Regions from separate parts of the Hypericibacter sp. genome, predicted to be linked through region 1. Evidence: predicted binding sites of a transcription regulator. Region 1 holds the regulator's gene; the other holds the start of a gene.

Region 1 (4,495 bases):
CCCGCTCGGCCCCCCTGGTCGGCGGCATGGTGCTGTCGCTGATGACCCTGCCGATCATCATCATCGCCACCCGCGCCGCGCTCAAGGCGGTGCCGCCCTCGATCCGCGAGGGCGGCTATGGCATCGGCGCCTCGCCGCTGCAGGTGGTGACGCATCACGTCGTGCCGCTGGCGATGCCCGGCATCCTGACCGGCACCATCATCGGCATGGCCCATGCGCTGGGCGAGACCGCGCCGCTCCTCATGATCGGCATGGTCGCCTTCATCGTCGGCGTGCCCCACGGCGTCACCGACGCGGCCACGGTGCTGCCGGTGCAGATCTATCTCTGGGCCGACAGCCCCGAGCGCGGCTTCGTCGAGAAGACGAGTGCGGCGATCATGGTGCTGCTGGTCTTCCTGGTGCTGATGAACGGCATTGCCGTCTATCTGCGCCGCCGCTTCGAACGTCGCTGGTAGGAAAGGGTCCGCTTCATGTCGATGGTGACGCTCGCAACCGCACCGGCTTCCGCCGCCGCGACCGGCATGCCCCTCAAGGGCCATGAGCCGATCAAGATCGCGGCCCGGGATGCCAACGTCTATTACGGCGACAAACATGCGTTGAAGCATGTCGAGCTCGACATCCGCCGCAACGAGGTGACGGCGCTGATCGGCCCCTCGGGCTGCGGCAAGTCGACCTTCCTGCGCTGCCTCAACCGCATGAACGACGTGATCGAGAATTGCCGGGTCACCGGCAAGATCACGCTCGACAACGAGGACATCTATGCGCGCGATCTCGACGTCGTCGTGCTGCGCGCGCGGGTCGGCATGGTGTTCCAAAAGCCCAACCCCTTCCCCAAGACGATCTTCGACAATGTGGCCTATGGCCCCCGCATCCACGGCATGGCGACCAACCGGCGCGAGCTGGAAGAGGTGGTGCAGACCAGCCTCGAGCGCGCCGGCCTCTTGAAGGAGGTCAAGGACCGCCTCAAGGATCCCGGCACCGGGCTTTCCGGCGGCCAGCAGCAGCGCCTCTGCATCGCGCGCGCGATCGCCGTCAGCCCCGAGGTGATCCTGATGGACGAGCCCTGCTCGGCGCTCGATCCGATCGCGACGGCCCGCATCGAGGAGCTGATCGACGAGCTCCGCCAGAACTTCACCATCGTGATCGTCACCCATTCCATGCAACAGGCCGCGCGCGTCAGCCAGCGCACGGCGTTCTTCCATCTGGGGGAGTTGGTGGAAACCGGCGATACGCCTCAGATCTTCACCAGCCCGAAGGATCAACGGACCCAGGGCTACATCACCGGCCGCTTCGGCTGATCCGAAGCGGCATCGAGACCGAACGACCCAAGGGAGCAGGACGCGACATGACCGCGGAACATATCGTCAAGTCCTTCGACGACGAGCTCAAGCTGCTGAACCGGACGATCGCCCAGATGGGCGGGCTGTCCGAGGTCCAGCTGCAGACGGCGACCGACGCGCTGATGCGCCGGGATGCCGAGCTCGCCGGGAAGGTGATCCAGGCCGACAAACGCATCGACGAATTGGAACATCAGATCGGCGAGATGGCCGTGCGGATGCTGGCCCTGCGCCAGCCCATGGCCTCCGATCTGCGCGAGGTGGTGGCCGCCCTCAAGATCTCGGCCGATCTGGAACGGATCGGCGACTACGCCACCAACATCGCCAAGCGCGCCATCGCCATCTCGCAGGCCCAGCCCGTGAGCACGCTGCAGGCGATTCCGCGCATGGGCCAGCTGGTGCAGAGCATCATCAAGGACGTTCTCGACGCCTATGTCGACAAGAACGCGGAGCGGGCGGTCGCCGCCTGGAGCCGCGATGAAGAAGTCGATTCGCTCTACAACAGTCTGTTTCGCGAGCTGTTGACCTACATGATGGAGGATCCGCGCAACATCGGCTCCTGCATCCACCTGATGTTCATCGCGAAGAACATCGAACGCATCGGTGACCATGCAACAAATATTGCGGAGACCGTCTATTTCCTCGTCCACGGTCGCGGGATCGAAATCGCCAGACCCAAAGGGGATGTCACAAGCTATGCAATCGCACCCACGCCCGGCGGACGCGCCGGCGCCTAGGCCGCAATCGATGCAGAAGCAGCAAGCCAAGCCGCTCGTCCTCGTGGTCGAGGACGAGGCGGCGCTCGTGACGCTGCTGCGCTACAATCTCGAGCGCGAAGGCTTCGAGGTGATCGAGGCCCGTGACGGCGAGGAGGCGCTTCTCCTCGCCAAGGAACGCCGGCCGGATCTGGTCCTTCTGGACTGGATGCTGCCGCTGGTGTCGGGCATCGAGGTCTGCCGGCAGCTCCGCCGCCTGCCCGAGACCCGGGCCGTGCCGGTGGTGATGCTGACGGCGCGCGGCGAGGAGGCCGACAAGGTTCGCGGCCTCGACAGCGGCGCCGACGATTATGTCACCAAGCCCTTCAGCCCCGGCGAGCTGATCGCCCGGCTGCGGGCGCTGCTCCGCCGCTCGCGGCCGGCGCTCGATGGCGACAATCTGCAATATGAGGACCTGATGATGGACCTCATCGCGCACCGGGTGCGTCGCAACGGACGCGACATCCATCTGGGGCCGACGGAGTTCCGCCTGCTGCGCCATCTGATGGAGCATCAGGGCCGCGTCTTCACCCGCGAGCAGCTGCTCGACGTGGTGTGGGGTCCCGACGTCTATGTCGAGCCGCGCACGGTCGATGTCCATATCCGGCGCCTGCGCAAGGCGATCAATGACGGGGCGGATTTCGATCTGATCCGCACCGTTCGCTCGGCCGGCTACTCGCTCGACCGCGAGCAATAGGTCCTGCGGCCATCGGAAGCAGCCAGGCTGCTTCCGATGGCGCACGGCCTGCCCTCTCCGATATCCCGCCTTCTCGTAACTCGAACGCGATCCATGGGGATTGGCGTTGCGGGTTCGCCAGCATGACATGTGTCAGCGCGCCTGACCGGTTCTAGCGGCTTTCTTAACCCTATCCCGGTTATCGCTGGGCGGAAGGATTGGCGCTCCGAGGACTGTGGAACAGCGGGTGCCGATCCACCCTGTCATTCACAGAGTCGCTCGGAGACATCTCATGCTCATTCCGGCACGTAAGCTGGCGCTGGCGGTCATTGCCTGCGCCTCGGGCTTGTTCCTGATCGCACCCGCCGCATCGGCGGACGAGGTCGGCGCTTTGTTCGAGGCCACCGGTCTCGCGAATGTCACGCCGCTCACGGATCAGTCCATGAGCCAGTTGCGGGGCGGCGGTTTCGAGACGGCTCTGTCCGGCCTGCTCTTCGGGCTCCTGGAGCAATCCGACAGCGCTTCGATGGCTGGCGCAGCGCCCAGCGGTGCGCACGGCGCTTTGGAAAGCTTCTTTCCGGCATTTCTCGACGAGCTGCCCGCCATCAACCTGGTTGTGGCGGAGCTCAATGATCAGCCGACCGTGATGCGGATCGGAACCGCGCCGCAATCGTTGGGTTGCGGAAACGGTTTAAGTTGCCCTGCGGGCATGTCGGTTTCGCTCTACGCCAACAACGCGGCGCCCGCGGGCAATATGGCCGTGAACCTCACCATCACGCACTGAGTGATCGGAAGCAGGACAGCCTTGCTTCCGATTGAGTGTGACGCTAACCGTGCTCTTCGTAACTTTTGATGCGGTCTCCGTACTGGATTGGCCGGAAGGCGGATGCTAGGCTTCTGCTTCATCCAATCATCCCAGGCCCAGTGTCACAACGGAGGCCTCACATGCTGCTCCCAGCACGCAAGCTGGCGTTCCTCGCCATTGCCCTTGCCGGCGGTTTGATCACCGCGTCGTCACATTCCCTCGCCGATGACTCTGCCCTCCGCCCCGACCGTATCGGCATCGCCGATGCGGTTCCCGTGGCCGATCAACAGATGGGCGAACTGCGCGGCACCGGTTTTCTCGGGAGTTTCACCGCAGCCCTTTCCGCGGCACTGGGCCACCTGCCGACGGCATCGCTCAACGGGCCCGGTGTGCTGTTCTTGAGCTGCAGCAACGGCATCAGCTGCGCGCCGGGGACGACCATCAAGATCTTCGGCAGCAACCAGATCACCCCCGGGTCGTCTGGACAGGTGACCGTGATCACGGCGGTGAATCCGCACTGAGCCGTTAGGGTGCGGGCGACGATTTGCCGGTGGAACAACGCTGCATTGGCGTTGGGTGGGTCCATCGATGATCAGGTTGCCGCAATCGAGAGATTCCCGAGCGACGCGGCGACTCGGTTACGAGTAACGGGCAGGAGCAGTTGTGTTCATCCTCATTTGGGAGGTTCCCATGTCGACACGGGCACACAAACTGGCTTTGGCCGCCGCCGCATTTGCGGGTGGCCTGCTTTCGATGATCTCGCTTGCAAATGCCGGCGACGCACGCCTCGACGCCGCCCGCATCGGCCCGATTGACGGCATCGCGCTCGATGACGGGCAGATGAGCGAGTTGCGTGGCACCGGCATATTCGGGAGCGCCTTCCAGGCGTTTCTGAACTCGCTGCCGCCGGGAAATACCGTCA
Region 2 (4,495 bases), on a different contig from region 1:
AGCAATTGATGCTCGAGGTCGGGCAGGTGGTGGTGATCCTGGCCGTCGGCGGCGTGGTCGAGTTCGGATTGCCCCTGCTCTACCTCGCCTGGCGCCGCCGGCTCGAGCGGCAGACGCCGGCGACGATCTGGCGTCGGATCCCCTTGGCGCTGGGATTCACGCTGCTGCGGCTGCTGCCGATCATCGGTTTCTGGATCGCTTCCATGGCGATGGTGGCGGCGTTCCGTCCCGATCCCCTCGCGACATTGATCGCGGTCGCGATCGTCAATGCGCATGTCGTCACCGCGATCCTGAGCCTCACCCCCTTCTTCCTGCTGGCACCGACGGCGCCCGGGCTCCGGCTCGTGAAAATGCCGAACCGCTCGGCGCGCGATATTTACGGCACGATCAGCACCATCATCGGCGTCGCGGCCTTCGGCTATTTCGCAGCGATCGCAATGGGCGCCGCCGGCCTGCCGCCGCATATCTACGAGTTCCTGCTCGACCTTCTCGGCGTGGTGGTCGCCGGCCTCCTTGCCCTACGCGTCTGGCAATGCCGGCCGCGCACCGACCGGCAGGAGCCCGTGGCGGAACCCCAGACCGCGGTCGAGCGCAGCCGCAGCTGGATCGAGAGCATCTGGCATTGGCCGGTGCTGGCCTATATCGCGTTCGCGCTCCTGGTCTGGCTGACGCGCGGCGGCGACGGCATCCTGTTCCTGGCCCGCGCCACCGCGACCACCGCCTTCATCGCCGCCGTCATTGCCGTCATTATGCTGGGCGTTCGCCACCTCCGGAGCCGGCTCGAAGTCCGCACCGGCCGGATCCACCAGCGCAATGCCTCCTTCGGCGGCCGGGTCAAACTCTATGTGCATGCCATCATCTGGCTGATCCTGGCCGCGGTTACGGTGATCGCCGTCCTCGCCGTGGCCGAAACCTGGAGCGTGCCGATCATGGTCTGGCTCGCCACGGTCGGCGGCGAAAGGATCATCGGCAGCCTGATCTCGATCGCGATCATCACCGCGGTCGGGCTGGTGCTGTGGGAGCTGCTCAATTTCGGCATGGAGCGGCTGGTCCGGCCGGACGATCACACCCTCGAGGGCATGCGACGCGCCGCCCGGCTGCGCACCCTGCTACCCCTGTTCCGGCAGGTGAGCCTCGCGGTGTTGGCCCTCTTCGTCGTGCTGATCAGCCTCTCGGAGATCGGGATCGACATCGGGCCCCTGATCGCCGGCGCCGGCGTGGTCGGTATCGCCGTCGGCTTCGGCGCCCAGGCCATGGTCAAGGACATGCTGGGCGGCGTCTCGGCCCTGATCGAGGACACGATGGCTGTCGGCGATGTGGTCGCGGCCGGCGGCAAGAGCGGCGTCGTGGAACTGATGACCTTGCGCTCGATCCGGCTGCGGGACTTCGACGGGACCCTGCATACGGTTCCCTTCAGCGACATCACCATCGTCAGCAACTCGACCAAGGATTTCGCCTTCGCCGTCTTCCGCGTGAACGTGGCCTACAATGCCGACATCGCCGAGGTGCAGGCCATCATCCAGCGGATCGTGAAGAAGCTTCGCGAGGAACCCGAATTCAAAGCCCGAATCTGGGACGATGTGGAGATGCTGGGCGTCGACAGCTTCGGCGATCTCGCCGTCACCGTGCTGGCGCGCGTAAAGGTGGCGCCCGGCATGCAATGGGCGGTGACCCGCCGGTTCCAGGGTCTGCTCAAGGAGGAGTTCGATCGCGAGCGGATCGACATGCGCTCCCCCGCCCGCAGCATCTCCCTGCCGCCGCCGACGGTGACGACCGCGCCGGCAGAGACCACGCCAAACGAAGACGAGGCCCAGACATCCGCATGACGGCGGATGTCGCAGGGCCTCGTCGATCATGCAAGGGCATCCTGAGGCTGCCGGCCGGCAACTCCGGGAAGGCGGCAAACTCTCAGGCGGGAAAGGACGCTGGCGGCCGGAGCCTTCGCTACAAGACCGCGCCGGCACCGAGCATCGGGAGCACGCGGACGAGAATGGCGCCGAGGCAGACCAGCACGATCAGGATCTTGAGCAGATTGCCGAGACGGCCGTCGCGCACGAAACGGTCGACGACCCAGAAGAAGATCGCGCCAATGACAATGATGATCAGAATGTTGATGGCAAGCAAAACCATGAAACCCTCCTTGAGCGACGCTCGTTCCTGCAATGCCCGCAGCCTCGATTGAGGTCGCGGTGGAACCGCGCCAACCCCGTCAAACGCAGGCGGGGCTTGCCAGGTTCCCAGGAACCGAGCCCGACGGGCAGAGAACCTGCCTTCAAGAGATCCAGGCCTTCCGACATGCCTGATATAACACGCCATGCCGTACCGCGGTTAATCATGATTCGATTCCAAGGAGATATCACCCATGAACGGATCGCGACTCGTCGCCATTGTTCTGATCGCCGCCGGCGTTCTCGCCCTTGCCTATGGCGGATTCACCTACACCAAGAAAACCCATGAGGCGCAGATCGGGACCCTCGAGCTGTCCGTCCAGGAAAAGGAGACCGTGGACATTCCGATGTGGGCAGGCGTCGCGGCCATCGTCGGTGGGGCGGCGCTGCTGCTCCTGGGTGCACGCAAGAGCTGAAGGTTACCTCAGGCACGCGCCAGGGTAGCGGCGATCTCTCGCTCGATCGCGGCGCGTGCTCATGACCCTCGGTGGCGAGCAGCGCGGGAAATTTCTGTCAGCCCTGTCTGTCGCCGGGTCGACTGAATCCGAACGGGACGCGGTCCCGCCCCTGTGACATGGCCTTCGACCTCCGAGCGATCCCCGACATAAGCGGTGATGCAGAGGCAGGGGGCATGGGACACCCTGCCCTCGCCTCGACGACCGCCCCCCGCGATTCGAAATACGCCTGCCCGCAGGCAGGCAAACGCGGGCGCAAGGGCGAAGCCAACCCCTCTCTCGTTGCAGAAAATTCATATTGGGCGCCGGATCAGCGATCCCTTTGCGCGGGCGGCTTCTCCAGGCTTCCTGCCGCAGCAGCAGGCGCTGTCATATAACTTTCATCCAACTTCAATAAATTAAAACGGCTTCTTGGCGTCAGGTTCGGCCCGCCAGGTCGCGACGGGGGCGAATGGGTTCTTGGTGCTCGCGGCAGATGGCATCTCAACAAATGAGAGGGTTCCCATGAACTTGTCTGTAAAAGCCATTCGGCTTCTGGCGGCCGGCGTTGCGGCAGCCGGCTTCGTCACCGCAGCCTCGGCGGCCGAGATCTCCGGCGCCGGCGCGACCTTCCCTTATCCGATCTATGCCAAGTGGGCCGATGCCTACAAGCAGATCAGCGGCAACAGCCTGAACTACCAGTCGATCGGCTCGGGCGGCGGCATCAAGCAGATCACCGCCAACACGGTCACCTTCGGCGCCTCGGACAAGCCGCTGACGCCCGAAGAGCTCGACAAGGCGGGGCTGGCCCAGTTCCCGACCGTGATGGGCGGCGTGGTGCCGGTGGTGAATCTGGAAGGCGTCAATCCAGGCGACCTGGTGCTCGACGGCCCGACGCTCGCGGACATCTTCCTCGGCAAGATCACCAAATGGGACGACGCGGCGATCAAGAAGCTGAATCCGAGCCTGACGCTCCCCTCCCAGGCGATCGCCATCGTGCATCGCTCGGACGGATCGGGCACCTCCTTCATCTTCACCAACTATCTCTCGAAGATGAGCAAGGAATGGGCTGACTCGGTCGGTTCGAACACGGCGGTCCAGTGGCCGACCGGCATCGGCGCCAAGGGCAATGAAGGCGTCGCCGCGAACGTCGGCCAGACCGGCGGTTCGATCGGCTATGTCGAATACGCCTACGCCAAGCAGAACAAGCTGACCTTCACGAAGATGGTCAACCACGAGGGGCAGACTGTCGCCCCGACAGCCGACGCCTTCACGGCGGCGGCGGCCGGAGCCGATTGGGGCAGCGCCAAGGGCTTCTACATGATCCTGACGGATCAGGCCGGCGCCCAGAGCTGGCCGATCACAGCGGCGACCTTCATCCTGATGCAGCGCCGCCCGACCGACCAGGCCGCCTCGATCGAAGCCCTCAAATTCTTCGATTGGGCCTATGCCAATGGCGATCAGATGGCCGCGGACCTCGACTATATCCCGATGCCCGACGCCGTCGTGAAGCTGATCCACGCCTATTGGAAGGAAAGCATCAAGGGCTCGACCGGCACGGCGATCTATAGCGGCAGCATGTAAGACGGCTGTCATCGAAGAGTGCCATCGGTTCTTTAAGTGCCGCGCAGGCGGTGAGGAGGCTCCGAGAAGCCCCCTCACCGCTTGCTAAATTTGGGGATCAGCCTGCATGTCCGAAGCCGCCATGCCCGAATACAGCGCCGCTCCTCCGATGGACACAAGCCGCCTCGCGGCAGCGCGCCGTTTCTCCCGCAAGGATCATTTCTTCCATCGCCTGACCCAGGCATCGGCACTCGCCGTTCTGGGCATTCTCGTCGGCGTCATGGTGTCGTTGCTCATCGGCGCAGCGCCCGCGCTCGGAACCTTCGGCTT

What was found. Region 1 encodes PhoB, which activates phosphate uptake and scavenging genes when phosphate is short. Its sites were predicted from a motif close to TNTCATAAAACTGTCA; they were not measured.
Region 2: pstS (phosphate ABC transporter substrate-binding protein PstS) is a predicted target of PhoB. The motif match lies at 2,991-3,006, and genes of this name have one in related genera.

What each region holds. Positions count from the first base shown of each region.
Region 1 is NZ_JBOHKS010000045.1:2,344-6,838, forward strand. It holds gene pstA (phosphate ABC transporter permease PstA) at 1-455, shown strand, start outside; gene pstB (phosphate ABC transporter ATP-binding protein PstB) at 522-1,298, shown strand; gene phoU (phosphate signaling complex protein PhoU) at 1,346-2,074, shown strand; gene phoB (phosphate regulon transcriptional regulator PhoB) at 2,085-2,789, shown strand; gene ACREE8_RS03315 (hypothetical protein) at 3,061-3,552, shown strand; gene ACREE8_RS03320 (hypothetical protein) at 3,714-4,094, shown strand; gene ACREE8_RS03325 (hypothetical protein) at 4,264-4,495, shown strand, end outside.
Region 2 is NZ_JBOHKS010000159.1:43,356-47,850, reverse strand. It holds gene ACREE8_RS12305 (mechanosensitive ion channel domain-containing protein) at 1-1,826, shown strand, start outside; gene ACREE8_RS12300 (hypothetical protein) at 1,945-2,130, opposite strand; gene ACREE8_RS12295 (hypothetical protein) at 2,363-2,584, shown strand; gene pstS (phosphate ABC transporter substrate-binding protein PstS) at 3,128-4,186, shown strand; gene pstC (phosphate ABC transporter permease subunit PstC) at 4,293-4,495, shown strand, end outside.